3 regions of the Priestia sp. 179-F W1.4 NHS genome follow, and region 1 is predicted to be linked to each of the others. Evidence: riboswitches for the same ligand, from Rfam matches in the RefSeq annotation. Region 1 holds a riboswitch; each other region holds the start of a gene.

What was found. Region 1 has a riboswitch for cobalamin ahead of ACH0CI_RS23205 (HoxN/HupN/NixA family nickel/cobalt transporter). Riboswitches for the same ligand answer to the same signal wherever they lie in the genome.
Region 2: linked by a shared signal. The riboswitch ahead of ACH0CI_RS09495 (cobyric acid synthase) and the one ahead of ACH0CI_RS23205 (HoxN/HupN/NixA family nickel/cobalt transporter) in region 1 are both predicted to bind cobalamin.
Region 3: linked by a shared signal. The riboswitch ahead of ACH0CI_RS21120 ((2Fe-2S) ferredoxin domain-containing protein) and the one ahead of ACH0CI_RS23205 (HoxN/HupN/NixA family nickel/cobalt transporter) in region 1 are both predicted to bind cobalamin.

Annotation. Positions count from the first base shown of each region.
Region 1 is NZ_JBIQFF010000007.1:55,431-65,172, reverse strand. Features, by position in the region: gene ACH0CI_RS23210 (M20 family metallopeptidase) at 1-437, opposite strand, end outside; gene ACH0CI_RS23205 (HoxN/HupN/NixA family nickel/cobalt transporter) at 669-1,466, opposite strand; cobalamin riboswitch at 1,600-1,782, opposite strand; gene ACH0CI_RS23200 (organic hydroperoxide resistance protein) at 1,888-2,307, opposite strand; gene ACH0CI_RS23195 (undecaprenyl-diphosphatase) at 2,460-3,053, opposite strand; gene ACH0CI_RS23190 (ABC transporter ATP-binding protein) at 3,200-4,132, opposite strand; gene ACH0CI_RS23185 (ABC transporter permease) at 4,134-4,817, opposite strand; gene ACH0CI_RS23180 (DUF418 domain-containing protein) at 4,853-6,067, opposite strand; gene ACH0CI_RS23175 (response regulator transcription factor) at 6,238-6,963, shown strand; gene ACH0CI_RS23170 (sensor histidine kinase) at 6,960-8,714, shown strand; gene ACH0CI_RS23165 (response regulator transcription factor) at 8,795-9,487, shown strand; gene ACH0CI_RS23160 (HAMP domain-containing sensor histidine kinase) at 9,491-9,742, shown strand, end outside.
Region 2 is NZ_JBIQFF010000001.1:1,739,632-1,749,373, forward strand. Features, by position in the region: gene ACH0CI_RS09480 (nitroreductase family protein) at 1-593, shown strand, start outside; gene ACH0CI_RS09485 (APC family permease) at 1,020-2,591, shown strand; gene ACH0CI_RS09490 (YdcF family protein) at 2,650-3,213, opposite strand; cobalamin riboswitch at 3,361-3,540, shown strand; gene ACH0CI_RS09495 (cobyric acid synthase) at 3,633-5,159, shown strand; gene ACH0CI_RS09500 (FecCD family ABC transporter permease) at 5,365-6,423, shown strand; gene ACH0CI_RS09505 (ABC transporter ATP-binding protein) at 6,420-7,703, shown strand; gene ACH0CI_RS09510 (hypothetical protein) at 7,721-8,539, opposite strand; gene ACH0CI_RS09515 (Hsp20/alpha crystallin family protein) at 8,584-9,009, opposite strand; gene ACH0CI_RS09520 (Hsp20/alpha crystallin family protein) at 9,099-9,602, opposite strand; gene ACH0CI_RS09525 (spore germination protein) at 9,654-9,742, opposite strand, start outside.
Region 3 is NZ_JBIQFF010000005.1:116,465-126,206, forward strand. Features, by position in the region: gene ACH0CI_RS21100 (precorrin-8X methylmutase) at 1-549, opposite strand, end outside; gene cobK (precorrin-6A reductase) at 555-1,322, opposite strand; gene ACH0CI_RS21110 (sirohydrochlorin chelatase) at 1,319-2,236, opposite strand; gene cobJ (precorrin-3B C(17)-methyltransferase) at 2,254-3,876, opposite strand; gene ACH0CI_RS21120 ((2Fe-2S) ferredoxin domain-containing protein) at 3,890-4,270, opposite strand; cobalamin riboswitch at 4,372-4,551, opposite strand; cobalamin riboswitch at 4,670-4,848, opposite strand; gene ACH0CI_RS21125 (hypothetical protein) at 4,995-5,153, opposite strand; gene ACH0CI_RS21130 (M42 family metallopeptidase) at 5,506-6,543, opposite strand; gene ACH0CI_RS21135 (cation:dicarboxylate symporter family transporter) at 6,651-7,922, opposite strand; gene brnQ (branched-chain amino acid transport system II carrier protein) at 8,309-9,664, shown strand; gene ACH0CI_RS21145 (hypothetical protein) at 9,704-9,742, opposite strand, start outside.

The DNA.
Region 1 (9,742 bases):
TTTTTATCCAGTGCTAAGCCAAGTTCTTGAATCGCTTTAATCGCCCATATAGATTGCACAATGCCGCCTTTCATATCTAAAATTCCCGGACCATAAAGCTTGTTTCCTTCTGTTCTTAAGCTCAGCCTTCCCTTTTCCCATACTGTGTCAAAGTGACCGATAATTAAAAGCTGCTTTTCTCCTTCCCCAATCGTAAATTTCAAGTGGTTTCCTACTTCTTTTTCTTCTATGATTTCATACCCTACCCCTAAACGCTTTTGAAACAGCTGCGTTAAATACATTCCACACTGATCCACTAACTCTTTACTGTAGGACGGTGATTCTTTTTTCACAAATCCAACTAAATCTTCGAGCATCTCTTGTTCGTGTTCTTTTAAATAACTAAATACGCTTTGTTCTACCATTACCTGACTCAAATCAATTCCTCCTCCAAACAACCCCTGCTGCTTGTGCATTCACTGCTTTTATTTATCGTACGTATGAGTATGTTCTACGTTTCACATAACGACCTTAAATTATCCTTAATTATAATGGTTTTCAGACAATTTTCCATCCTTAAAATACAGATAATACTTTAACTTATTCGTAACCGACCGAAAATAGCCATAAACTTCAACAAATTCATACAAAAAAGCTTCAATCTCCAGCAGATTAAAGCTTTCATTTTATTAATTGATATTTATTTTGATATTTTTTCCTCTTGACTTCACACTAACAAAAACAAACATAGACACTAAAAAAATAAATAGAATAACGCCAACCATTTCAAAATTCACCTCGGCCCATGGGTTAAAGAAAGTGAACGCTAAGTAGAAGGACACACCATACGCGAGGACAACAATAACCCAGCCCATCAAGCGGGAAGCAGATTGCCCAAACTTACTCGATTCATTCACCATTTTATGTACAATCAGTGAATCGATTGTATCTGTCAGCATCATTCCAAACATAAATACTAGTCCTAATAAAAGCGGCGTATACTTGCCTGCGTTCCCTACAGCTAGAGACCACACGGCCGTTTGACTGACCGTTTCGGCTGCTAAAGCGAACAATGCTCCTACAAGAATAATTAAAAAAGGATTCGTTGTTCCTTTTGCGATTTTGGGGATAAACTTCCCTTTTAACCCGCTCAGCTGAAACTCTTCTTCTTTATTTTTAGTTCGAAGCAAATGATATGTGTTTAATGTCCCGATTAGAAAGAGGGAGATAATGGATACCCAAGATGCAAAATGATCGAAATATGATGGAAATGTAAAATTCTTCATCACCACGCCCAGCACCCCGGCCGTGACGGCCACCATTCCTCCGTGACCTAGTGAAAACAGCGTTCCAACCCACGGGGCAAAACGGCTGCCCATTCGCCAATTATATCGGGTCTGGCCGTCAATAAAAGCTAAGTGGTCTGCATCCAATCCGTGCCTGATTCCTAATAAAAAGACAAGTAAAAAAACTGATAAACCTTCCATTTCCTACACTCCTTTTTTTAAAATAAAACGTAAAAAAGCCTCAATTCTATAGAAATTGAGGATGTGTCGGCATATGAAAATAAACAGCAATTGCTCACTGCGTACCTTGATACACCGCCTCTTTCCTAGAAGAGTCAAGTGTACAGAATAGGTAGGTCTCCTGGCTTGAGATCATCATTTTCTACCGCCTTCCCCGTTTTGAGTGACGATAAGATAGAAAACTCCCTGCTTACAGTGGCTGGACCGCTCGAGATTTGCACTCGATTCCCTGTTACCTCTTACGCTATGTAAGAGCACCTAAACTGTGCGAATGATTCATTTTCTTCCTCATTATACTAGTACTCTTTACAAATGAATAGAGAAAATTCAAATAAAAAAGCCCTGCTAAGCTTTACATGCTTAGCAGGGCTTTTTAAAGCAATTAAACTACTTCTACCGTTACGTCTACGTTACCGCTGATTGCTTTTGAATACGGGCAGTATGAGTGAGCTAGGTCTACATATTTTTTAGCTGTTTCTAAATCTAAGCCTTCGATATGAGCTTCAAGCGCTACAGCAATTTTTACTCCTTGATCAGCTTTATCAGGAAGCAGCTGAACCGTAGCTTTTACTTCACTGCTTTTGATTTCTACATTGTGTTTTTTCAACATAAATTCTAAAGCGCTGTTGAAACAAGCGCTGTATCCAGCTGCAAATAGCTGCTCTGGGTTTGTTGCTGTTGTTGCTTCTCCACCAAGTGCTGGAGGTGTTGCAACATCTAAATTAAAGATATTATCTAAAGAATGAACTTCTCCTGTTCTTCCACCTGTGTTAACGACTGTTGTTTCATATAAAGCTTTCATGTATAAATCTCTCCTCTTTTTTAGTAATTTTATTAAAAGTTTTTTATTTATCATTTCTGTAATTTAATTGTACACAATTTAATTTTAAAAAACAAGTATTAAATGCATTAAAAATTTCCCAATAAAAAAAGCCGCGTATTTGCGGCTTTTTCTTAATAATATTGAGACTGTTCGTCATAAGCTGATTTTCGAAAAATAGACAAATTGGTAATAGCCCTCATCAGTTTCGTATTAAAAATAACATAATGAATAAACAGCGCCAGCACGCAGCCTAGAATAGCTCCTGTTAACACATCGAATGGATAGTGAACGCCAACCCATACGCGTGAAAATGCGATGAGTGCACCCATTACAACCCACATGCGCCCTGAACGTTTGAAATGTAGCCAAATGGTAAAAGTGATAACTAATGCAGACGTAGCATGGTCGCTTGGAAATGAAGAATTCGCGGCGTGATCAATAAGCTGATTCACGTGGTGAGAGATAAATGGACGATCTCGATAAGCAAATAAACTAATCACTTTATTGATAATGACTCCTGTGGCACAAGCACATAAAGCTTGGAATGCTACAACACGGCTGCCGTTTTTATTAATAAGTAAAAACAAGCCGAGTAAAACAATAAGTACATACTGGGCATAATCTGCAAAGAATACCATCAGCGAATCTACAAACTTCACATGCGAGGCGTACTGATTCACCGCATGGAAAATGGTATAGTCTACTGAATTAATAGCTGATAACATAATCGAAATCCTTTCTTATTTTTAAATGTCATTAGCTATCTTATCAGTTTCTGAAGAAAATGAACATGTTTTTGTCAGAAGCTTCCTAACTGGTATTTATAAATAACGTAGTCAGGCTGAGTGGTAAGCCAACAGATTTTTGCCCATTAACTTACCTGCGAATGATCCACGATGTTTTTTTGCAAAAAGATTTCTTCTAAAGAAGGCTCTTCTACGTGAATTTGATAAATATCGATGCCGCATTGAATCAATTCGCGAATAATCAGAGGGATATTTCTCTCTTTTTGAAGCATCACTTTTGTGTACGTGTGATGGTATTCCACGTCCGGACTCACCGTACGGAAAAACTGTTGAATATATTCTTTATGACTGCTTGGGTAAGGATCATGTTTAATCATCACCGTTTTTTTCGCTTGGTATTGAAAACGCAGTTCTTCCATTGTCCCTTCTACTAAAATAACACCATTTTTCATAATCGCCACACGTGTACAAATCTTCTCAACTTCATTTAAATTATGAGACGTCATAAAAATTGTCTTGCCCTGATTTTGAAGTTCTCTTATTAATTCATGAATGTGGAGAGCAGATTCAATATCTACTCCAGAAGTTGGTTCATCTAAAAAGATAAGATCTGGGTCTGTTACAATCGCTTGAGCAATTCCTAACTTCTTTTTCATTCCAAAAGAAAACTTTCCAACTTTCTGATGGTCATGTCCTTCTAATCCTACTTTCTTCAGTACATTACTACAGTGTTCTTTCGAAAAACGATGTCCGTTTATCTTTAAAAAATAGCGCAAATGATTGAGTGCCGTCATCTCATCATAAAAGGTAGCATAGTCAGGAAGCACACCTATTTTCTTCTGAAGCCCTAAATCAATATCACTCTGTCCCAGCAGCGTAAATTCTCCTGCTGAAGGGAATGAAACGCCGGTAAGCATATTAATAAATGTAGACTTCCCTGCTCCGTTTCTCCCTAAAAATCCGTAAATTTCTCCTTGTGGGACTTGCAAATTAATACTATTAACAATTGTTTTAGATCCATACTTTTTAGTTAATTTACTTGTTTCAATAGCATACATATTATACTTCTCTCCTTTTAAAACTCCAAAGTGCCGTACATAAACAGAGTGCTGCAAAAATAAGAAGAACCGTTAAATAACCTTTCTCCAACTTTAAATAGTAGTAGGGTGTCACATACTTAAACCATGCAATGTACGCTTTTGATGAAAATATGCTCCATCCACTCAGTACCGGTAGAACAAACGATGAAATAATTGATAAAAACATAGTATGAGTTGGACTTGGTATTAAAGCTGAAAGCATTAAAACAAATGAAATGATACAAACGGTGAATAGCAGGCACTCTAAAAATATATAAAAAGAAAAATGATGCGAAATAAACCCAATCAGTAGAAAAGAAATAGAGATACAAACAAGCCAGAAACAACAAATTCCTAAGAATTTCCCTAGTACAATACGCTCTCTTGATGTTTTGGTAACTAAAAACCTAGCTGTTCTTGTTTTAATTTCTTGATTAATAACATTATGAGAAAGACTTGAAATAAACAAGGGTCCGAATCCGAGAAGCATCACCAGAATTCCCCCGTTGGCTCCATCTCGAATCTGTGCGCTCGTCAGTTGACCTCCAAGTTGACTAACTAGATGGGCTATTCCATAGGAAGCACCGCATACGATTAAAATAACGATAATTGATTTAACACTTTTAAATAAGCTTTGAAACTCTTTTACACTAATGGCCCACATTTCGAAAATCTCCTTTTAAATAAGTTTGACTGCTATCATCCAACAAAAGGATGATTTATTCCCTCAGGTAAAGCTTTTTTCTCTTTGGGCTTTCCGTTCCAAGAAAAATTTGTCCATATGCGCAGCAGCTTTTCCACCGGTCCAGTTTGAAATTTTTGCACGTACATATAACTTCCGATAAGCTGAATTCCGTAAATACCTATGCAGACAAAAACCCCTGCAATCATGCCGAGCTTTCCGAAATAACCTAATCCATAACCATAAAAAATCGTCGTGCATATAACCGTTTGCATTAAATAATTACTAAGCGATATCCTGCCTACGCTTTCAAAAGCCTTCATCAAAAATGACTTTTCGTATTTCGCATATAGCCAAGCAAAGCCTGCAATATAACCAAGAGATAAGAGACTCCCACCTAACATATGTGTAGAACCAGCCCAATTAGCATCTGGCCATACGTACATAGTTCCTTTTAACAGCAAGCTAAGCGGAATCAACACGGCCGCCCAACGGCCATACTGTTTTGGATTAGCTGAAACGTCGTAAAACCAATTTTTCTTCCCCGCATACATACCAAACAAAAACAAAGCACCCATTATAAATGGTGTAAACAAGAAGGCAAACGCAAATTTATATCCTGCTATATTCATCGGATCAACGTTGTTGCGGTGGTCTTTAATTTGTTCATAAGTTCCACTTCCATATACATGAATCGTATCTTTTACGTATGTGGTGAGCGTTTGCTTATCACTAAGAAGATACATATTATCGTTTAATGAACCGTAACCGGCTGCTCCCGTAAGAACTAGTAAAATCGATGCCCATACCAACAGCGTTTTAGCTTTACGGTTTAAAAAGAAAACTAATAAAAATATCCCCATCATTCCGTAAAACGTAAGAATATCTCCTTCCCATAAAAGTACTCCATGCAGTAGGCCAAACCCTAGAAGCAGAAGAAAGCGGCGAAAGAAATGCCTTTTTACTCCTAACTGCCTTCTTTCTAAACTTTCTTTCATCTTCACCATTGAATAACCGAATAAAAAAGTAAAGATTGGCATAAAACTTTCTTCTACCGCGACTTTTAAAAAGACATAGGCTGCTGAATCACTTGGCGATAGCGAGAAGAGATGAATCGTATCCTTTCCGTAAATACCATATTGAAAAATCAGCATATTCGCTAGTAAAATACCAAACAAGCTGAATCCTCTCATACTATCAATTACTTTAACCCGCCTAACATCATTACTCATCCTTTTAACTCCTTTACTATGTGTCTGTATATTTAGTATATGAAATGAAGGTTTCAAGAAAATAAACGGGAGATTATCTTTTCTTTAACATTTTCCAATTTTGTTAATCTTTTCGTAATGTTCTTATGCTAAAATCGAATACGTATGAAATGAAACAGAGGTGATTTATATTGGAAGATGCATCTATCTTGCTAGTGGATGATGAAATTGCTATTGTCAAAATGCTGGAGACAGTATTAAAAAAAGAAGGCTTCAACCAAATCTATAAAGCTCACACCGCTCAAGAAGCGCTAGATGTTTTACATAATAAAACGATTGATATTATTTTGTTGGACGTCATGCTTCCCGATAAAAGCGGATTTGATATTTGTCCTAAAATTCGTGAGCTCTCAAACGCATATATCCTGTTCATAACAGCCAAAGTATCTGACTTGGATGTGTTAACAGGTTTCGCCATGGGCGGAGACGACTACGTAACCAAGCCATTTAATCCTTTAGAGATTGCGGCACGAATTAAAGCACGATTGCGCAGAAAACAAACGCTGATCGAAAGAAGTCCTGTAAAAATGGAATTACAGCCTTCAAATCGCTATGAGTTTGATCGTTTTATCGTAGATGAATCCGCTGGAGAGCTCATTGTAGATGGTCAAACGGTTGCTTGCCCCGCACAAGTATTTTTGCTGCTACTTCATTTTTGTAAAAACATGAACATGGTTCTTTCTAAATCACAGCTGCTTGAAGCCGTTTGGGGATATAACCAGTTCGTAGACGATAATACGGTAACCGTTCATATTCGAAGAATTAGAGAAAGAATCGAAGATAATCCTAGCAATCCAAAACATTTAGTTACGGTACGAGGGCTTGGATATAAATTAGTGAACGGAAAAGCACTATGAAATCAATTAAAAGAAGGTTGACCTTTCATTTTTCGTTTCAGTTTATTGCGATTATTGCATGTGTTTGCTGCGTTCTCTTTTGCGCTTTAATGTTCCTAGCTTATTACCTTTCAAAGCAAGATATCAAAAGAGACTTGCCCTCTGGATCACTTAGCGTATTAACCGGGGATACAACAGTTGAAGGTGGAAAAGCAAGCGTTTCAGATGATTTAGCAAAACAGCTTAAACAAGAAGGACTATGGTACCAAGTACTGAACAAACAAGGAAAAGTAATTGGAGAAGTTAACTCCCCAAAAGACTTACCTAAGTACTACGGTCTTTCAGAGTTATTAGAAATGGATAAAACCAAAAAATTTAGAAACTATAATGTCGTAACAGAACTTGATACCTTTTTGACTACACCTACTTATTATATTTTGGGCTATAAAAGTGATTTAAAAGACCAGCTATACGCTTTGTATGCTAAATATAATAAACAAAGTGTGCCTCCCAAAAGCGATATTCCACTTATCAAAAAGGCGTTAAAAGAAAAAGATGCTTCGCTTCAAATTTTAAATGAGAAAGGTGATATCTTAGCTTCAATTAGAATGCCTAAAGAAAAAACACGTTACGATCCTTTAGAAATTATTTCCCGAAAAATTGAACAAGATAAATATGATTCAACGGCTACTGTATTCCATGATCCAAAGAAGAAAATTTCTTGGGTTTTTTACACTCCTAATAATTATCACAGTATAACCGATGAATCTATTATCCGAAAAGCTTGGATGATCTCCATCATCGTGGCGGTTTCTGTTCTTATAGCCACTATTACTTTCTCCATCTGGAACGCTTTTCGCTACGGTGGTCCCTTACTTCTCTTCACCAGCTGGCTCGGGCGCATGGGAAGCGGAAACTATTCAGAAGTGCTAACAGAAAAAGAGCGGAAGCGCGTCTTTCGGAAAAATGGAAAAGTACGTTTTCAATATCGTTTGTATTCAGAAGTCATTAACGCCTTTTATGAGATGGCAGAGCAGCTTAGCTTAGCTGAAAAAGAACGAAAGCAGCTAGAAACCACTCGTGAAGAATGGATGACTGGAATATCACATGATTTGCGAACCCCCCTTTCGACGATTCAAGGATATGGTCATATGCTTGAAAGCGGCTATTATAATTGGAACGAAGAAGAGCTAAAAGAAATTGGCCAAACGCTGCGTGACAAAAGTGAATATATGGTGGGGCTTGTAGAAGATTTTTCACTAGCCTTTAAGCTCAAAAATAATGTGGTTGCCTTAGAAACAAAAAAAGTGGACGTTCATCAATTGCTTCAGCATATTGTTTTAAAATTCGTTAACGATCGAACCATTAAAAATGTGCAATTCTCTTATGTACCCGTTCACCTTCAACCTTTTATTCAAGCTGATGCACGGTGGTTTGAACGAATGGTTGATAACCTAATTTTTAATGCTATTAAACATAATGCGGAGAACACCACTATTACAATTTTGACCGTTCTAAAAAGTGACAACGTCTTGATTACAATTCAAGATGATGGAATTGGAATGGATGAAGAAACGCAGAAAAATTTATTTGACCGCTACTACCGCGGCACAAATACAACCGAAAAAACAGAAGGTGCTGGACTCGGCATGAGTATCGCAAAGGCCATTTGCGAACTTCATAAAGGGCATATTGAAGTGAAATCCACTCCTAACCAAGGCACTGCCATTACCTTGCATATTCCTCTTTCAAGCAATCAGCAGCCGGGCTAACCTCCAGCTGCTTTTATACACCTCAATCCTCTCCATGCTATAATGTACGCAACTATACATAGACACAAGGGGGAATTTTTTTGAGTAAAGGCAGAATTTTAATTGTAGAAGATGAGCGCAAAATTGCTCGTTTGATTCAGCTCGAGCTTGAACACGAAGGGTACGAAACGGGCATGGCTTATACAGGGACGGAAGGGTTAGCAGAGTTTCAAGAACACGATTGGGATTTGCTGCTTTTAGATGTGATGCTTCCTGAACTGAGCGGACTTGAAGTACTGCGTCGCATTCGAGCAAACAATGATCAGACGCCCGTTATCTTATTAACCGCTCGAGACGCCCTTCCTGATAAGGTAAGCGGACTAGATTTAGGAGCGAACGATTACATTACAAAGCCCTTTCAAATTGAGGAGCTTTTTGCACGTATCCGCGTCTGGCTTCGCCATCCTGCATCAGCATCTCCTGCTGAAAAAGAAGCAGATACTCTGCAGCTAGGAACTTTAGTTGTGAATGAAAAAACGCGAGAAGTCACGCGTGAAAATGAAGCTATTGAGCTGACTCCTAAAGAATATGATTTGCTTGTCTATATGCTTCAAAACAACAATCAAGTTCTAAGCTTTGAACAACTTCTTACAAACGTATGGGGATTTGATTACTACGGCGACACCAATATTGTATACGTATACATTCGTTATTTGCGCAAAAAGATTGATGCACCATTTTCAACACCTTATATTCAAACGGTGCGCGGCGTTGGCTATATGCTTAAGGAGTAGCTTATGAAACTGCAAACAAAGATTATCCTTACATCAACTGTGCTGCTTTTTATTCTGCTAGTGATTGCGAACAGCTCGATTTACTTCATTTTCAAGAAAACCATGGAAGACAATGCAATTGAACGTTTGCAAGCAGAAACAAGCAACGTAACAAATGGGCTAAAACAAACAAGTTCGACGGTTAAACAAGCCAATTTGCTTCGTGCCTATTTGCCTCCTAACGGAATGATTCGTATTTTGCCTAAATCAGGGAGT
Region 2 (9,742 bases), on a different contig from region 1:
AAGATTTTTATGAAGCAATTAAAAACCGACGTTCTATTTATGCAATTGATAAAAATGTAAAAATGTCAGAAGAAAAAATTGAAGAAATTATTAACTTTGCGGTGAAACATACTCCTTCAGCATTTAATTCCCAAAGCGCACGCGTAGTCGTTTTATTTGGCGAACAGCATGATAAAGTGTGGAATATTACGAGAGAAACGCTTCGTAAAATTGTTCCAGCTGAAAATTTTTCAGATACGGATCAAAAAATGAACTTATTCGGAAGCGGCTATGGAACAGTTCTTTTCTTTGAAGATCAAGAAGTAGTTGAAGGGCTGCAAAAGCAGTTCGCATCTTACAGCGAAAATTTCCCGGTTTGGTCTAACCAATCATCAGGCATGCTGCAGCATGTGATCTGGACAGCTCTTGAGCTCGAAGGCCTAGGAGCAACTTTACAGCATTACAATCCATTGATTGACGATGAAGTAAAAGCAGCTTGGAATATTCCAAGTTCATGGAAGCTGATTGCTCAAATGCCATTTGGTAATCCCGTGTCACCAGCGGGAGAAAAAGAATTTCAACCACTAAGTGAACGTGTAAAAGTATTTAAATAAGCAAAAAAAAGAGGCACGGGCAACATTATTTTAATTAAAGCAAAATCCGAACGATGAATCGTTCGGATTTTTTTATTGGTATGGCAAGCCTAGGTGTTGCGTATGTAGCTGCTTCTAGCGGTTGATTTCGTTATATCTCAGACCCTTTTTTACGGTAAATAGTTTGAATATTCTTTTATGTTTAACCTAAGAAAAATGCGGTTAAATAGGAGGAGTAGTCCTCAAATCTTCTGTGGAATTTATGCGCTATACATAAGCAATTCAACGATGTTTTACAAAAAAATAAAGTTTTTAACTTGGTTTTTTAGAGAATATTTGTTAACATATCCACTTGTGAGGTCTTAGTAAGAGGAGGATGATGTAAAGAATCCCATATCGGACGCAAGGGCGTAGATATGTGGAGTGGAAATTTTAAAGGAGGATATTATGTCTGATCAAGGAAATCAAGGAAAGTTTAAAAAATCAATATCGTTACTTGACCTAACGTTAATTGGGATGGGAGCTATTTTTGGTTCCGCCTGGTTATTTGCGGTTAGTAACGTAGCGTCAAAGGCTGGTCCAGCCGGAAGTTTTTCGTGGCTGATTGGCGGAGTCATTATTTTACTTATCGGTTTAGTGTATGCTGAACTTGGAGCAGCGCTGCCGCGTACCGGTGGAATTATCCGTTATCCGGTTTACTCACATGGTCATTTAGTGGGTTACTTAATTTCATTCATTACCATTATTGCTTACACAAGTTTGATTGCCATCGAGGTAACGGCTGTACGTCAGTATGTTGCGTTTTGGCTTCCTGGTCTAACTAAACATGGTTCTGAATCGCCTACTACAATCGGCTGGTTATTTCAGTTCGCGTTATTAACGCTATTTTTTATCATTAACTACGTAAGTGTAAAAGCATTTGCTAAGTCAAATGTTATTATATCTGTGTTCAAATATGCGGTTCCTCTTACAATTATCGTCGTGTTAGCTTATCACTTTAAATCAGCTAACTTTACAACTGGCGATTTTACTCCGTTTGGTTTTAATGGTATTCAAGCAGCCATTTCAACAGGTGGCGTTATGTTTGCTTACCTAGGACTTCACCCTATTGTTTCTGTAGCCAGTGAAGTTAAAAACCCGCAGCGTAATATTCCAATCGCGCTCATTATCTGTATTGTACTTTCAGCGATTATTTACACAGCACTGCAAGTATTGTTCATTGGTAACATTCCGGCTGATATGCTATCAGGAGGATGGGGAACAATTCAAGAGCAATTCTCTTTACCATTTAAAGATATTGCACTTATTTTAGGCCTTGGCTGGTTAGTAACGCTTGTTATTTTTGATGCTATTTTATCACCAGGCGGTAACGGGAACATCTTCATGAATACAACTTCTCGTTTAGTTTATGCTTGGTCTCGTAATGGAACACTATTTAAACGTTTCTCAAAAGTAGATAAGAAAACAGGAATTCCACGTGCGTCACTATGGCTATCGTTTGGAATGTCCGTATTCTGGACACTGCCATTTCCTTCTTGGGAAGCGCTAGTAAACGTATGTTCAGTAGCACTTATTCTGTCTTATGCGATTGCGCCAATTTCAGCTGCTGCATTCAGAGTAAATGCAAAAGACCTTAAAAAGCCTTTCAAATTAAAAGGCATGAGCGTTATTGCTCCTGTGTCATTTATCTTCTGTTCATACATCGTATATTGGTCAGGATGGACGACAATTTCTTGGCTTCTAGGATCACAGCTTCTAATGGTTGTTATCTACGTAGCATTTAAGAAATACGTACCAACTGACGTTGTAAAATTTGCACAGCAGCTTAAATCTGCTTGGTGGCTAGTTGCTTATTATATTATTATGCTTGTTATCTCTTACCTAGGCTCATTTGGTGGAGGACAAGATGTGCTAAGCAACCCGCTTGACTTAATTTTAATTGCTCTTGTTTCAATCGGTATTTTCTACTGGGCGAAATACACGGGTTTACCAAAAGCAGTTATCGATACGGATGATTAATAAAAAACACGGCATGAATTCATGCCGTGTTTTTCGTTTGTATAGGGGTGTACTCTATTTATTTATCAAACAGCCACGTTTTTAAGATAGCAGCATACTCACGAAAGTAGGCTTGAAGTTTAATTGAATTTGGTGTCTTTGCACCTAAAGGATAAACGTCAAAACCTTGACGCTTGGCAATAATAGAGGCGCGAAATAAATGAAAATCACTGCTAACAAGCACGACTTTTTTGTGTTGAATATCAACTTTCTTTTTAGTGAAAGTGAAATTCTCAAAAGTAGAAGTTGACTGATCCTCTTTTATCATTCGATTCTTTTTAATTCCTTCTTTTCGTAGAAAACGATAGGCTGCTTCTGCTTCAGAAATTTCTTCATCGGATCCTTTTCCACCCGTTACGATAACTTTTGTTTGTTTATGAGTCTTTAAATAAGATAAAGCCGTTTTTGCTCGTTCTTTTAAACTAGGGGACATTTGATCTCCGTCTACTTTCGAACCTAAAATGAGCACATAATCTGCTTTTTGCGGAACAGGCTGCTGAGCGGTTTGATACATACAAAAAGACATGATTGCTATGTAAAGAACAAGCAAACTAATAAAGATATAAATGATTTTTTTCTTCAACTACGAGCACCTTCCTAGCTATTTCATAAGATGTTTGGAAAATAATCGTTATTATAGCATACGAGACCCAAATAAGTATAAACACAGTAATATATAATAATAGAAGAAAATCGTTATTGTGAATGGTTATAAAATTCGTTACAATAAAGAATAAATGATTTTAAAAGTGCCTCTAAGGAGGATAATAGGGAAATCGGTGTAAATCCGGTGCAGCCCCCGCTACTGTAAATGTGGATGAACCTGCAAAGACCCACTAGTCAAACTAGGAAGGATGCAGAAGTAAAATGAAGCATAAGCCAGGAGACCTGCTTTTAAAAACCCCTTATTTTTCGGTGGGAGAAATAAGTCAAGACAATGTGTTAATGAGCGCATGACCAAACCTTGACTTTTACAGTTAAGGTTTTTTTATGTGATAGGGAGTGGAAAAAGTGAAAAAAGGAAAACCTCTTATGATTCAAGGAACGCACTCAGACGCTGGAAAAAGCATGATTGCTACAGCGTTTTGCCGTATTTTTAAAGAAGACGGCTATCAAACTGCACCGTTTAAATCGCAAAATATGGCGCTTAATTCATACATTACAATGGATGGAAAAGAAATTGGAAGAGCGCAAGGAATTCAAGCTGAAGCGGCTGGAGTAGAAGCAACAACCAATATGAATCCTATTTTAATTAAACCAACTCGTGATCATGAATCTCAAATTGTCGTTCATGGAAAGCCGCTTCGTAATATGTTTGCTTTTCAGTATCGGCAAGAATTTTTTAATGAAGGTTTGAACGTTATCACGGAGTCTTATAAAGAGCTTGCCAATCATTATGATCGAATTGTGATTGAAGGTGCTGGAAGTCCTGCTGAAGTGAATTTGAACGATCGGGAACTGGTAAATATGCGCGTAGCAAAGATAGCCCAAGCCCCTGTTGTATTAGTAGGAGACATTGATAAAGGAGGGGTTTTTGCGAGTCTGGTGGGTACTCTTCAATTGCTTCCAGATGAACATAAACCTAGAGTAATTGGAGTGTTAATCAATAAATTCCGAGGAGACTTAGAGCTTTTAAAACCGGGGTTGAAGTGGTTTGAAGAATACACGGGAGTTCCGGTACTAGGAGTGATTCCTTATATGCACGACGTGGAAATTGACGCTGAAGATTCGCTATCACTCAGAAATTACTCAACGCTTGTAAATCCGTTAAAAGAAATCGATATTGCGGTTATCTCGTATCCTCGCATCTCAAATTTTACAGACATTGATCCTCTAAGCTTAGAAGAAGACTGTCATGTGAGACTTGTAACCAAGCCATCACAACTAAGTACGCCTGATTTAATTGTTTTACCAGGAAGCAAAAATACGATTGAAGATGCGCAGTTTTTACAAGAAAGCGGCCTGGCTCTAGCCATTAATCAAGTCTTGAACGCAACGAACGCTCACGTTATTGGCATCTGCGGAGGATATCAAATGTTAGGCGAGACAATTACGGACCCCGATGCAGTAGAGTCCCGGATTGAATCTATTAAAGGGCTGGGTTTGCTTCCAGTGGAAACCGTTATGACAACCAGCAAAAAAACAGAAAGAGTTTCTGGATATGTTCAGTTAGAGAGTGAGAAGGTTTCAATTGAAGGCTATGAAATTCATATGGGAAAGACGGTTTCTAAAAGCATGACGGAAGCCTTTGCGGTGGTAGATGATCAAAAAGAAGGAACGGTTAAAGACAACATCATTGGTACGTATGTTCATGATGTGTTTCATAACGATGCTTTGCGCAGAGCTTTGCTTAATCAAATTCGTAAACATAAAAAATTGCCGCCTATTACGGATACATTCAACAGTCGCCTGCAAAAAGAGGAGTCTTTTTCAAAAGCAGCAGCATATGTGAGAGAAGCTATAGATATGGAAAAGCTGTATCATTTAATAGACAACTATAAAAGCCCGGAGCAAGCACAAAAAGTGTAGCTTGTAGAGGTTTTCGCTTGTTTTTTCACCGAGAACTTTAGTACGCTATTCTACGTTGCCTAGTTCAACAGTCTAGCACTCGTAACAAATAAAAGATGATTGTTTCCAATACTATGTAGGATGGAAACATGGTTTATGGACAGGAAAATGAATGGTTAATGTAATGTAAAACATCACGCCTCGTTTCCTAGAGGAGCTGAAAGTATTGATTTTTAAACGTATTTTTTTAAACAAAGCATCTATTTTATACATAGTCAGTTTATTTATTGTATGTACTTCGGTGATTATGGGAGTATTTATTGGTACAGTTTCGTTAACCGTAGGAGATACAATCAAAATTATTATTGGCCACCTTACCGGACTATCCTTATATCACGGTCCGGAAAACATGGATTTAATCATTTGGCAAATTCGTTTTCCAAGAGTACTGGTGGCATTTTTAGTAGGAGCTTCGCTTTCAATAGCAGGGGCTGCCTTTCAAGGGCTATTAAGAAACTCTCTTGCGGATCCTTACACGATCGGAGTTTCCTCAGGTGCAACCCTTGGCTCTGTCATGGCAATTTATTTTCACTGGAGTATTTTTGGTTTGTCTATCTTCACGCTGCCTGTAGTCGGCATCGTATCTGGTTTTATTACTCTTCTTTTAGTTTTTGGTATTACGAAACTCGCAAGCGGCAATTTGGCCAATGAAACCATCATCTTAGCGGGGATTATTTTATCATCCTTTATGAGCGCGCTTATTTCATTAATTGTAGCTCTTTCTCCTGAAGAAGATGTAAGGCAGGTTTTATATTGGCTAATGGGAAGCGTATCAATGAGAGGATGGTCGCATATTCAAATTTTAGGGCCGTTCTTTTTAGTCGGTACGATTATGCTGCTGTTACATGTGAAAGAGCTGAACGGCTTAGCATTTGGCGATCAATCCGCTCAATTTATGGGGATAGACGTAAAGAAGAAAAAAAGAATGATTTTAATAGGTGCATCCGTATTAACCGGGGCTGCGGTATCAGTATCTGGGGCAATTGGATTTGTTGGCTTAGTTATTCCCCACGTAGTGCGTCTCGTAGCGGGAGCTAATCATAAGCATGTACTGCCGCTTTCTATTTTAATCGGAGGAAGTTATTTGGTTTTAGCCGATTTATTAGCAAGAACGATATTAGAACCTCGTGAACTGCCGATTGGAGTCGTAACCGCCTTAATTGGTTCGCCAATTTTTACGCTGCTGCTTGTAAAAGAACGTATGCGGAAAAGAGGAATATCATGATTGAACTATATAATGTGACGGGAGGATACGATAAACAGAAACCGACCGTTCGTGACATCACGTTCACCGTAGACAAAGGTTCTTTTGTTGCTTTACTAGGACCAAATGGAAGCGGAAAAACAACGCTTATTCGCTTAATTATGAATGTATTAACCACTCAATCAGGAGAAGTGAAGGTAGAAGGGAAGTCAGTGAAGGCTTATTCACCAAAACAACTGGCGCAAAAAGTTGCAGTCATGACGCAAGAAAATCAAATTGGATTAGAATTTACGGTTCAAGAAATTGTTTCACTGGGACGTTATCCTTATCAGGCAAAAGGTTTGTTTAGCACTGTATCAGCACAGGATGAAGAAGTGGTAGAAAGCGTGATGAAATTAACAAACGTCTGGCACTATCGAAATCATACCTTTCAATCGCTGAGCGGTGGAGAAAAACAGCGGGTTTTACTTGCTAAAGCACTGGCGCAAGAACCTGACTACTTACTTCTTGATGAACCAACGAATCATTTAGATGTAAAACATACGATGGAACTGCTTCAGCTGTTAAAAACGTTACAGCAGGAAATGAGCTTGACGGTTCTGGCCATTTTGCATGATCTCAACATTGCCTCGCTGTTTGCAGATAATGCCGTATTATTGAAAGATGGAAGAGTAGAAGAAACGGGGATGGATGCCATTTTTCAAGATGCAGCTACGTTAAAAAGAGTATATGGCGTTGATTTGCATGTATTTCACCATCCCGCTGTGAACAAGCGGCAAATTGCTTTTGTGCCGCCGTATCAATATCCAGAGACGGACTTCCATGAGTTGTATCAGTTGCAAAAGGAACCGGGCAAGCTATGTTTATCCTTTGCTCGTCCTTTGAGAACTCTTTCACTGGGTTCCAATGAAACAGGTCTAGACTGGTGTCAAGAAATTGTTCAACAGCAAAGCAGTTCTAACACGGCGTGGAAATCTGCGTCTTTATCTAGTCATGAAGTTCGCTTAAAAGACGATAAAGGTTACTCGTGGCTGACTGTACTGACACATGGACAAAAAGAGAATGAAATGAATATTGTTCTACTAACAAATACACCGCTTTCGGACGCGAACTTACTTCATGCTGCGATGAAGGTAATTGAATACCGGGCTTTCTTAGGAAAAACAGGCCGTATTGTTGTAGCATCATCTCATCATAAAGAAGAAAATCAAGAAGAAATTTCAGCGTTCTTAATGGAACGCCTACAGAAAGAATTACAACTATTTATGGAAACAAAAATGACCGACAATTGCTTTAAATAAGCAGTAGCGGTCATTTTTTATTCTTCGGAGTGATCAGGCTTTTCTGTTTCACCTCCTGAACTCATCGTTGTCTCAGTTGTATGTTCATCAATCTTTTTTTCTTTTAGCTTAACAGAGAATAAGTCTTTGACTTCTTCATCCACTTGATCAGAGTCAGCGCTGTAAGTTGTACCAATGTTTAAGTGGCCGGTCAAATCTTTAATTCCTAGCTGGCCAAAATTATTACTAAGGTCAATTTTGTCTAACAATACTTTTTCCACCATAATTTTTTCAACAACAATGGACTGCTTTGGCTGAGTTACTTCATCAATCTTTTTGTCAAGAGTTTTCACCATCTCATATAAAGCTGTATTGGACGATTCTTCCTTTAACGCAGAGAGCTGATTTTGAATGTCTTCGAAATTAGGAGCTGACTGCATAGTCGAAAGTAAATGAGCTGTTTGCTCGTGCAGTTGAGACAATGATTGAATAAGATGAGCTGATTCATGTAATTGCTGATGAAGCTCTTCTATTTTAGGAATCGCGTCGGTTAAACGCGTCACTTGATCAATAATTCCCTGCAGGTTCAGCGCTGAATCTGACGAATGAACAGGTTTTGTGAATTCAACTTCATCAGATGTCTTAGGCTCCGTTTGGCTCGGCAACTTCTTTGGCTGCTGAGGGGGTTTCTTTAGATTAGACTGTTTTTTAGTTTTCATCTTTTCGGGTAATTCTTTCCGCTTTTGATTAGAGCTTTGGTCTATGGGACTTACTTTTTTTTTGGTTGGAAGGGAAGACGGATTTATTTTGCGGACTGTTTCAATTTTAGGCGATTGTTTAAACCACTTAGAAAACATGAAATTCCCTGCCTTTCATGCTACGTATAGTTCTGCACAATAAATTACAAATCAAATTTCACGTGCAATAGACCATCTTTAAATGATGCGTGACACGGCGCTTCTCCTACAGCAGGTGGAAGGATGATTGATCGTTGAAACGTTCCTTCACGTCTTTCTTTGTGAAGAACATTTGCATCCTTCATCGTTAAAAGAGATGAACCGGATATGTGTAAAGTATTTTCATGCATGGTCAATTCGACGTCTGTTCGTTTAGCACCGGGTATTTCAATCACAACTAACAGTTGATTTGCCCATTCGTATACATCAATTAAAGGATAATCTCGATACTCATTTACAATTTGAGGAGAAGCATCTGCTTCCGTATCATTCTTTTCTTCAGGATCATCGTCAAAAATCTTTTCCCAAAATTTTGTATGGTTTTCTTCTTGTAACGTTTCTGCCCACTTTTTAAACTTTCCATGATTCATATTTGTCACCTTCTTTAAAAAAATAAAACAAGGCCTTTTGCCGCTTTCTATTTTATATGTATGCATGAAAACAGAAAAAAACGTCCACTTTAATCTAAATCGTGGACGTCTATTTGAGACATAGGAATATTAACATGTTTAGGCATCCGGATTTCCAACACCCCGGAACGATATACGGCGCGTGTACCTTTTTTGCGAACCGAACAAGGAAGCTGAATTTCTTCTTTGAAGGATTCTTCTCCATCTATTCCTTCAATCGTACACACGTATGGAGTATGATAGACTTTAATGCTTGATACAATATCGCGGTTAGGAATTTTTAACTGAACAATGCATTCGTCTAATGTATTAATGACGTTTGAATCAAATCTTCTTAGCTGTTGTCCATGACCTTCATTTCCCACATCCTGCTGTTCTTTCATCATGTCTTGGGCCTGCTTAAAGAATTCATTTCCTTGCATAAAATCCGGAAAAGAATGGGACATCGTAGAAGAAATCATTTGCTGAATATATTTATTCATGTCTTTAGATGCCATTCCTTTTGGGATATTTTCCATCATTCCTTTAAACGGAGACTTTCCAAATGGAAACATATTTACACACCTCCTTGTAATGTGCCAAGTAAAACGACAAAATCGTTAAATCTAAATTTGATTTCCAATTGGAGCTGAAGGGTTTGCAATTTGATCTTGATCGCTTACGTCAGGATCTAACACGCCCGTATTCATTTGAG
Region 3 (9,742 bases), on a different contig from region 1:
TTTTGCAAGTTCTTCTTTCGATTCAGCTGCTGAAACAAATCCTACCGGCAGACCAATAACAAGCCCAGGCTTCGCTTCTCCTTCTTTAATCAAACGAATTAATTCAAGTAAAGCTGTGGGTGCGTTCCCAATTGCAAAAATTCCACCGTCTGCTTCTTTGATGGCTTTTCGCATAGAAATAATTGCACGCGTTGTATTTAAGCGCTTTGCTTCTTCCATTACGTCCGGATCCGAAATATAAACTTTGATTTCACCGCCGTGTTTTTCAATTCGCTGCTTGTTTGTTCCTACTTGCACCATTTGTACATCTGCAACCACTTGCTTGCCGCTGCGAATAGCTTTAATTCCTGCTTGAATCGCATCCGGATGAAACAGCATGCTGCGTCCAAGCTCAAAGTCTGCAGACGCATGAATTACGCGCTGAACAATTGGGTACTGTTCGTCTGTAAACGGATGAGGCCCAAGCTCTTCTGTAATCATCTCAAAACTTTTTCCTTCTATTTGCTGAGGCTGAACAGTTAACGGTTTAAATTCTGTACGAAAATCCATCTCAATCAACTCCTATTTTGGTTTACTAAAGCATGAACCACTTCTTCAAACGTGGAATACACGGTCCCATACTCAATTTTCGGTCGCCCAATCATAATAATATCTAAGCCTAACTCTTTAGCTGCTTCCACTTTTTCATCCACAGATCCAACTTTTCCGCTTTCTTTTGTGACCATGACCGTCACTCCGTATTGCTTATAAAGCGCTTGATCAAACTCTTTTGTAAACGGACCTTGAATAGCAATAATATTTTTTTGCGAAAATCCCAATTGCTGGCACTTTTCCATATTATCCAGCCTTGGAAGCATACGAGCAACAAGCCGTACATCTGAAAGAGGAAGCAGCTTTTCTGTAAAAATCTGCAGCGTTTTGCTGCCTGTTGTCAGCATAATAACTCCTTTTTTCTCAGCTGCTACTTCTGCTGCTTCTTCATACGTAGAAACCATTGTCATATTATCATAGGTAAAAGCCTGCGAAGCCCGCTCATAGCGTATGTAAGGAATCGCTGTTTCAGCAGCCGCACCGATGGCGTTTTTAGATGCTTCTTCGGCAAAGGGGTGACTTGCATCCACAATAGCTTTTACACCATGTTCGTTTATAAAAGTCATCATATCTTCTTGTGTGAGACGTCCAATTTTCACTTTCACTTCTGCTCGCTGTAATTCGATTGCTGCATTGTCGGTTACAACCGTCGCCGTAACGTCGTAACCTTCTTTTTTCACTTGAACAGCTAATGCACGTGCATCGCTAGTTCCCGCTAACAATAAAATCATTTTAACTCGCCGACCTTATCTTCATGGTGGTGATGGTCATGATGGTGATCGTGGTGATGATGCCCGTGATCATGATCATGATCATGATCGTGATGATGATGGTGATCAATATGCTCCATAATGCCGAGGCGATATTGACATGTATCGCAGTTCATTTTCACTTCGCCTTCTAATCCTTCTTCAGCACGTTCTTTTAAAATTGTCTGCAGTTTTGGATGAAAACCGAAATAGCCGGCTAGCTTAAACTCAATGTTTTCATGCTGCATTTTATACTGCTTCACCATTTCTTCCAAACGCTTAATTAGTACTCCTGTAAATAAGAAATACGGGAGAATAACCACTTTTTTAGCGCCCAGTTTTAAACATCGTTCCACTCCTTCATCAATCAATGGAGCGGTCACGCCCATAAAAGAAGTTTCGACGATTTTGTAGTTTGTTTTTTCCCAAAGAAGGCGTGTAATTTTATATAAATCACTGTTTGCATCAGGATCGCTTCCTCCTCGCCCTAAGACAATAACAGCCGTGTCTTCAGCTGGAGTTTCTAAATTTTCTCCTGATTCTTGTAATCTCGTTTTTAAAATTTCAAGGGCTTCTTCATGAACGCCAATGGGACGTCCGTACACGAAGTTTACGTGTGGATATTTTTCCTTAGCTTCATCTATAGCCGCCGGAATATGTATTTTTGAGTGGCCAGCTGGCAAGAGCATAATTGGAACTACAACTACATCTGTCGCTCCTTTTGCCACACATGTATCAATGCCTTGACTTACATTCGGACGTTCAAACTCTAGAAAACACGTTTCTACTAAAATAGATGGGTCCCAATCATGCTTCATAGTCGAGATAAACTCGCGAATTTGATCGTTCCCTTCAGGATCTCTACTTCCATGACCGACAAATAAAACTGATTTCATATAATGCCCTCCCATTTTTAATCTCCACACGGAGCTGGTTCTACTTTTATTTTTGGTGTTATATCTTGATAGTCGAATCCATAAACATTCTTCACACGCTTAAAGAATTTATGAAACCGCTCATTTGGATGACCTTTTTCTTTATATTCATGGACAATGTTCTCCACTATTTCAACAATGTCATCGGGCGCTATGCCTTCCGCCACAATTTGACCTGAATGGGCGTTTCGTCCAACCGTTTTAGCCCCTAAAAATAAGTCAAACGCACCTTTTCTGTAGACAATGCCAATATCTTCTTGAACAGCACCGTAACAGGCCATACCGCATCCATTAATACCAAGCTTCAGCTCTTTTGGCATGTCCATTCCACCGAGACGCTTTTGTAATTGTTCCGTATGCGGGATGGCGTCACTTTTTTCTCCATCACAAAAATCACACGCTTTAATTGTAAACACGTCTCCGACTGGAGATAGTAAAAAGGAAGCTGATTGGAGCTTTTTAATAATCACATCTGGCTGAGCCGTTGGAATTTGCAGTTTGATTTGATGGTCAGGCGTATACTCCATCGTACCTTTTTCACCAACAACTTCTGCTAGTGTTGTCATTTGAACGGGCGTAAACTTCTTATTTGCAAGCCCTGGACTAACTGCCACTTCAAAAATAGACTCAATTGGCTGGTGTACGACCGGTGAAGTAGCTTCACCTAAAATTGCTTGAAGCGCTTCTTCTGCCAGAGCTCGTGAAGCTGCTTTTTCTTCTTTTGTATTCTGAACATCTTCAATAGCTGAAGCCGTTTGCTTTACAGTCTCCTCTTGATCAAGAGCCCATGGTTCTGCTTCTTTTCGAAGTCGCTGATGCGGTCTTAGCGGCTGCTCTGTTTGGTTGAGGGTATATTTCCGCTGATACCCGCGCGGTGTAATCATTAAGTCATCGTAAAAGAACGTAGATGAATTTCCGACAACAACGGTAGTCAGCATGCCTATTTCATGATTTAACATGTCTTTTAAATTGGTCATTACCACTTCTTCACGGTCACGATAAGCGCTTTTCACAAGACCAACAGGCGTATCGGGGGAACGGTATTTTAATAAAATCCTTTGCGCTTCCACAATTTGTCTTGTGCGTCTTCCGCTTTTCGGATTATAAAAAGCTACTACAAAATCTGCTTGTGCAGCTGCTTCGATTCGTTTTTCGATTAACTCCCAAGGCGTAAGGTGGTCACTTAAACTAATCGTACAGGCATCATGCATCACGGGCGCCCCAAGGAGGGATGCGCATGAATTAATAGCCGAAATGCCAGGAATCACTTCCAGCTCTACGCCCGTTTCTTTTTTCCATCCTTTTTCAATCAACACTTCATACACAAGGCCGGCCATTCCGTATACTCCTGCATCTCCGCTTGAAATGACCGCCACGGTTTTTCCCGCTTCAGCTTGCTTTACGGCTTCTTGTGCACGGCTTACTTCTTCGGTCATTCCTGTACTAATAATTTGCTGATTCGTTAATAGTCCTTGAATTAATTCCACATAGGTTTTATAACCAATAATCATATCACTTTCTTGAATGGCTTCTCTTGCTCGCTGTGTAATATGTTCAAAGCTTCCTGGGCCGAATCCAATAACTAACAGTTTACCTTTCATGCTAGCTCCTCCTTTATGCGTTACTTTTTACTTTGTCAATTCCTTCTATGGAGTCACTCTTTTCCGGAGAAACAAAACCGTTTTGATCATATTCATAAATAAGTGATTCCTTTATACTGCAGCCTCCTGCTAAATGTTCTTCAACAATTCGATGAGCTACGTTTTCAGTGACCTGCTTGTACCAATCTCCTGAAGGGTACACTATAGCTACAGGAGCATCTTTGCATCTTCCGTTACAGCGCGTACGGGTTGTGTGAACCGCTTCATCTAGATTCAGTTCAGTCACTTTATTTCGAATAGCTTGCGTGGCTTCTTCTCCACCTTTTCTCATACAGCTGCTTCCATTACAAATCAATACGTGATGTTTTGTTCCATTTAAGTTCCACGTCGTCACACTTATTCGCTCCTTTACTAAAAAAACGCCTCTATCAATGATAGAGGCGCAGAAAAATTCAAACTAAGTTTTTGCACTTCCACCTATATCCCGTAGGGTAAGCTTCGCATTAGAAAAAGGCTGGTTTCCTGGCTTCGATTCATCACTTGATTGCGCCTTCCCGAATACAGTGGCATATGCAATCAGCTCCTCTTCACAGTGGCGGGTACCGCGCTGGCTTCACACCAGACTTCCCATTTAACGCAATGTGAACATTGCGCACCTTTTTTGCACGATATGTAGTTTTGTGCTACGAGAAAAACCCGCTTCGCTAATATGCGAGCGGGTAAAACGTCAGAATAAAAGTGTACACGAATGCCACTTTAAGCCAACGTTTCCCTTCCCGCTCCCCGGAGAAATAGAAACTTCACAATAAAGACAGGTCTCCTGACTTGTGTATCATTCTACTTGAGAACCTTCCCGTGATTTTTCCACAGTGGTTATACTCGTTCGTCCACACTTACAGTTGCGGGGGCAGTACTGGTCTTTCACCAGTTTCCCTATTAAGCCTTCTTGGCATCTTTACTGTTGCTGTTTGATATATATGAACCTTTTAAACTATCAGAATAATAGAAGTAACTACCATATCATAGCGTACATTTTTTTTTATTTCAACTCTATTCTTTTCGTAAGATACAAGAAGCTATAAAAAAACAAGAGCATAAAGTCAGCTCTTGTTTTTTCATTATATAGCTACTAATGTTAAATGAGGATCATTATAATACACGACTTCTGAAAGAACTTTACAGCCATTTGTTTTTGCAAAAGCTTCTCTCGCCTGCGTTTCAGTTTCAAATTCAAACATTTTCATTTCTTTTCCAGCATATACCGTCAGTACCCACATGAAAAGATTCGCCTCCGATTATTGTAGTGATCGCTATATCCACATTATGACGAAACCATATCCTTTTGAAAACCCATTCTACAAAACTTGTCACAAGAAACTTTTAAAAATTTAAAAACATTTTAACTTCTGTAAATGAACAAAATGTACAAAAGGTTTAAGCCGTATTATACCTCTTTAAAAAAGGTGCTTTTTTTACCAACTGTTGCTTCACCAGTAAAAAAATATATAGTATTTATTAAAAAAAGAAGCCGGACAGCTGGCTTCTTTTTTAGGAAAGGAAAGTACAGACATCACAGTCCCGTCCTGCTCTTTGTTTTGCATAAAAATACACTAATTAAATATTCCTTTCTTAAAGCAGAACCATGTTCGATTGCACATAGTGGTAAAGAAGCTTGTACGTATGGTTCAATGAATCTTGATGCGTTCTCTCAAACGCATGAGAAGAATCAATTCCTGGACCAATTAAGCCGTGTACGATGTCATGCCCGGCACGAATAGCAGCAGAAGCATCTGATCCGTAAAACGGATAAATATCTAATTTGTACTGAATATCATGCTGCTTAGCTAGCTCCACCAAATGCTTTCTCAAACCGTAATGATATGGGCCGCTTGAATCTTTTACACAAATAGACACGGTGTATTCATCAGTAGATTGTCCATCTCCCATGGCACCCATATCAACCGCTAAGTATTCTACCGTTTGAGGCGTAATGTTCGAATTTCCTCCGTATCCAATTTCTTCATTATTTGAAATAAGAAAGTGCGTAGTGTATGGCAGTTCGATCTGCTCTTCTTGAATTGTTTTCATGAGCTGAAGCAATAAAGCTACGCTTGCTTTATCATCGAGATGACGAGATTTAATAAAACCGCTTTTTGTTATTTCTACACGAGGATCAAACGAAACAAAGTCGCCGACTTCAATTCCAAGACTGCGAACATCTTCTGCGCTATGTACTTTTTCATCCAATCGAATTTCTATATTATCTTGATTTCGCTCAGCTTTACCTGCATCTTTATACACATGAACAGATGTTTGATGCATAAGGATGGTCCCTGTAAATACTTCTCCTGCTGACGTTTCGATTTCACAATATTCTCCTTCAATGGAATTGTAGCGGAACCCTCCAATCAAGTCGATTTTCAGACGTCCACTCGGTTTGATTTCTTTTACCATAGCACCTAATGTATCGACATGAGCCGTCAGCATGCGGTGATGATCCGTATCTTTACCGGGAATAGTAGCGACTAAGCCTCCTTTTCGATTGCGATACGTTTGAATATTTAGCTCTTTTACATAGTCTTCGACAAATGAAATCACCTTTTCTGTATTTCCAGCAGGACTGGGAATTGAAACAAGCTTTTTAATTAACTGAACAGTTTCCGTCATTATGACACTTCCTTTGTCTCTCATTTCTTTTATTTTACCATATGTTTCAAAAAAGATAACAGGCAGCTCCAAACAAAAAAGCCAGGCAGCTGCCCGGCTTTTTTGTTTTAAGCTATGTTTGATTTCTTTAATTCATTTGTGTAATTTAATGATTTTTGCTTATCAAACTCGCCTTCAGACTTGGACATTACAATTGCAGCTAAAGCATTTCCTACTACGTTAACTGTGGTACGCATCATATCAAGAATGCGGTCAATTCCTGCAATAAATGCCATGCCTTCAAGAGGGAAGCCCATAGATTCAAGCGTAGCAAGTACAACTACAAACGATGCCCCTGGTACACCAGCCATCCCTTTTGAGGTTAACATTAGCACAAGAAGGAGCTGAATTTGATCCATAATGGAAAGGTCAATGCCGTACATTTGAGCAATAAACAGCGATGCCAGCGCCTGATAAATGGTTGAACCATCTAAATTAAACGTGTAGCCTGTTGGAATAACAAACGATGTAACCGATTTAGAACAACCGAAGTCTTCCATCTTTTTGATAAGAGATGGTAAAACGGCTTCTGAACTTGCTGTTGTAAAAGCAAGAAGCAGCTCGTCTTTTAACACTTTTATGAGCGTAAACATGCTTGTTCCAGCCATTTTAGCAATAATTCCAAGAACCACAAGCACAAAGAAAATCATGGTGAAGTAAACGGCGAACACTAATTTCCCTAATGGAATAAGTGATCCGACACCAAACTTTATAATATTAACACCAATAAGTGCAAATACACCTACTGGAGCAAATTTCATCACCAAATTAGTTACCCAAAACATTGCATCCAAGACGCCTTCAAAAAAAGCTAAAACAGGTTTTCCTCTCTGTCCAATCGAAGCTACGCCTACACCAAACAGTACGGAAAATAAAATGATTGGTAAAAGATCGCCTTCTGCTACCGACTGAAAGACGTTTGTCGGAACAATATGAAGAAGCTCCTGAGCAATCCCTGTACTTTCAGACGTTTTTGCCGTTGCCTCATATTGAGAAATATCGCTTTTTTCAATATGTCCCATATCAACCCCTGCACCAGGGTGGAATAAGTTCGCGGCAATAATCCCCACTATAATCGCAATGGTTGTAACAATTTCAAAATAAAGAATTGTTTTTCCGCCAAGCTTACCTAATTTTTTAATATCGCCTACTCCTGCGACCGCTACGATTAATGCTGAAATCACAATCGGTACGACAATCATCTTAATTAAATGAATAAATATGTCTCCAATTGGCTGTAAAATAGAAATGGCCGTATCGCTTCCGTAAAAGATAGCACCTACAGCTACGCCTAAAATCAGTCCAATTAGAATCTGAGTTGCTAGACCTAACCTTTTCACTTTCTTGCTCCTTTCGCACAGTTGACTTTCATCCATTGAGCATATGCGGTTCAACGAACCGTGTATAAATATACACCCTTACAGCACCTTATGTAAACAGCTCTTTACTAAAAAAATGTAAGACCGCACATGCAAATTTTTAAAACTTACAGTTCTGTTTTATCATATCAAATGATTGTTGTATACCGAGATTTTTTCGCTGCGTATTTTTCTATTTTTGCTATTTTAGCGAATAAATTAAAAAAATAAAATTTTATATTGAAATATACATTTTAGGTTAGTATAATACGATACATGTTTATTTTTATTATTCGAATATAAAATTCTGAAAATTTTAATTATTCAACACGGTAATAAAAAGCATTTATAATTTTGGAGGTTTTAATGTGTCAAACAAAGTTCCTTTTTCATTTATAGTGGTTATTGGCTTTATGCTTTTTGCCCTATTCTTCGGCGCAGGTAATTTAATTTTCCCTGCAATGTTAGGTCAGTCTGCTGGAAGCAATATTTGGTCAGCAAATGCTGGATTTTTAGTAACGGGTGTAGGTCTACCTCTGCTAGGCGTTCTCGCGTTTGGTTTTTCCGGAAAAGAGGATCTGCAGTCTTTAGCTAGTCGTGTACACCCAGCTTTCGGTATTATCTTTACTACGATTTTATACTTGGCAATTGGACCGCTTTTTGCAATGCCAAGAACGGGAAGTGTTTCGTTTGAAATTGGCGTTAAGCCTTTTTTATCAGAAAATTCAGGTCACCTTCCCCTTATCATTTTCACGGTAATTTTCTTTACGATTACGTGCTTTTTTTCGCTAAATCCTGCGAAAATTGTCGATTTAGTAGGAAAAGTTTTAACACCTATTAAATTAACGTTTATTGGAATATTGGTAGTTGTAGCCGTTGTGAACCCAATTGGGAAATTTGAAGCACCAAGCGAAGCTTATACAACGCACGCATTCTTTAAAGGCTTCCAAGAAGGTTATTTAACAATGGATACACTAGCATCATTTGTTTTTGGAATTATTATTATTAATGCAATTAAAGAAAAAGGAGCAAAAACCAACCGACAAATCATCACAATTTGTGCAAAAGCTACGGCTATCGCTGCCGTTATTTTGGCTCTTATTTATAGTGCATTGTCTTATATGGGTGCTTCAAGCGTATCAGAGCTTGGACGTCTTGATAACGGAGGTACGGTTTTGGCTGAAGTATCAAATTACTACTTTGGCTCTTACGGAGGAATTCTTTTAGGTCTGATGATTACCGTTGCTTGTTTAACAACAAGTGTAGGCCTTGTAACATCTTGTTCATCTTTCTTCCATAAGCTGTTTCCAAGGGTTTCTTATAAGTTGATTGCTGTCATTTTATCAGCATTCAGCGCCGTTGTAGCAAACTTTGGCTTAACGGAATTAATCGCTATTTCGGTTCCAGTCTTAACAGCTATTTATCCGTTAGCTATTGTGTTAATTGCTTTAACATTTCTACATCCTTTATTTAAAGGACGTTCTGAAGTTTACCAAGTAAGCCTTCTGTTCACGTTTATCGTTAGTTTATTTGATGGCTTAAATGCTGCTGGATTCAAAATTGCCGCAGTAAACGATCTGTTTACATCGATTCTACCTATGTATGGAGTGGGTCTCGGCTGGGTAGTTCCTGCTATTGTAGGAGGATTAATCGGTCTTGGCATTACCTTCCTTCGTACAAATGATAATACGAACAGAAACACTTCAAGAAAATTGATTAAATAAAAAGAGGATGCATTTGCATCCTCTTTTTATTTTGGCGTCTTATGAATAAGGAGTTTTTTTCTCCGTTAACTTCACTTC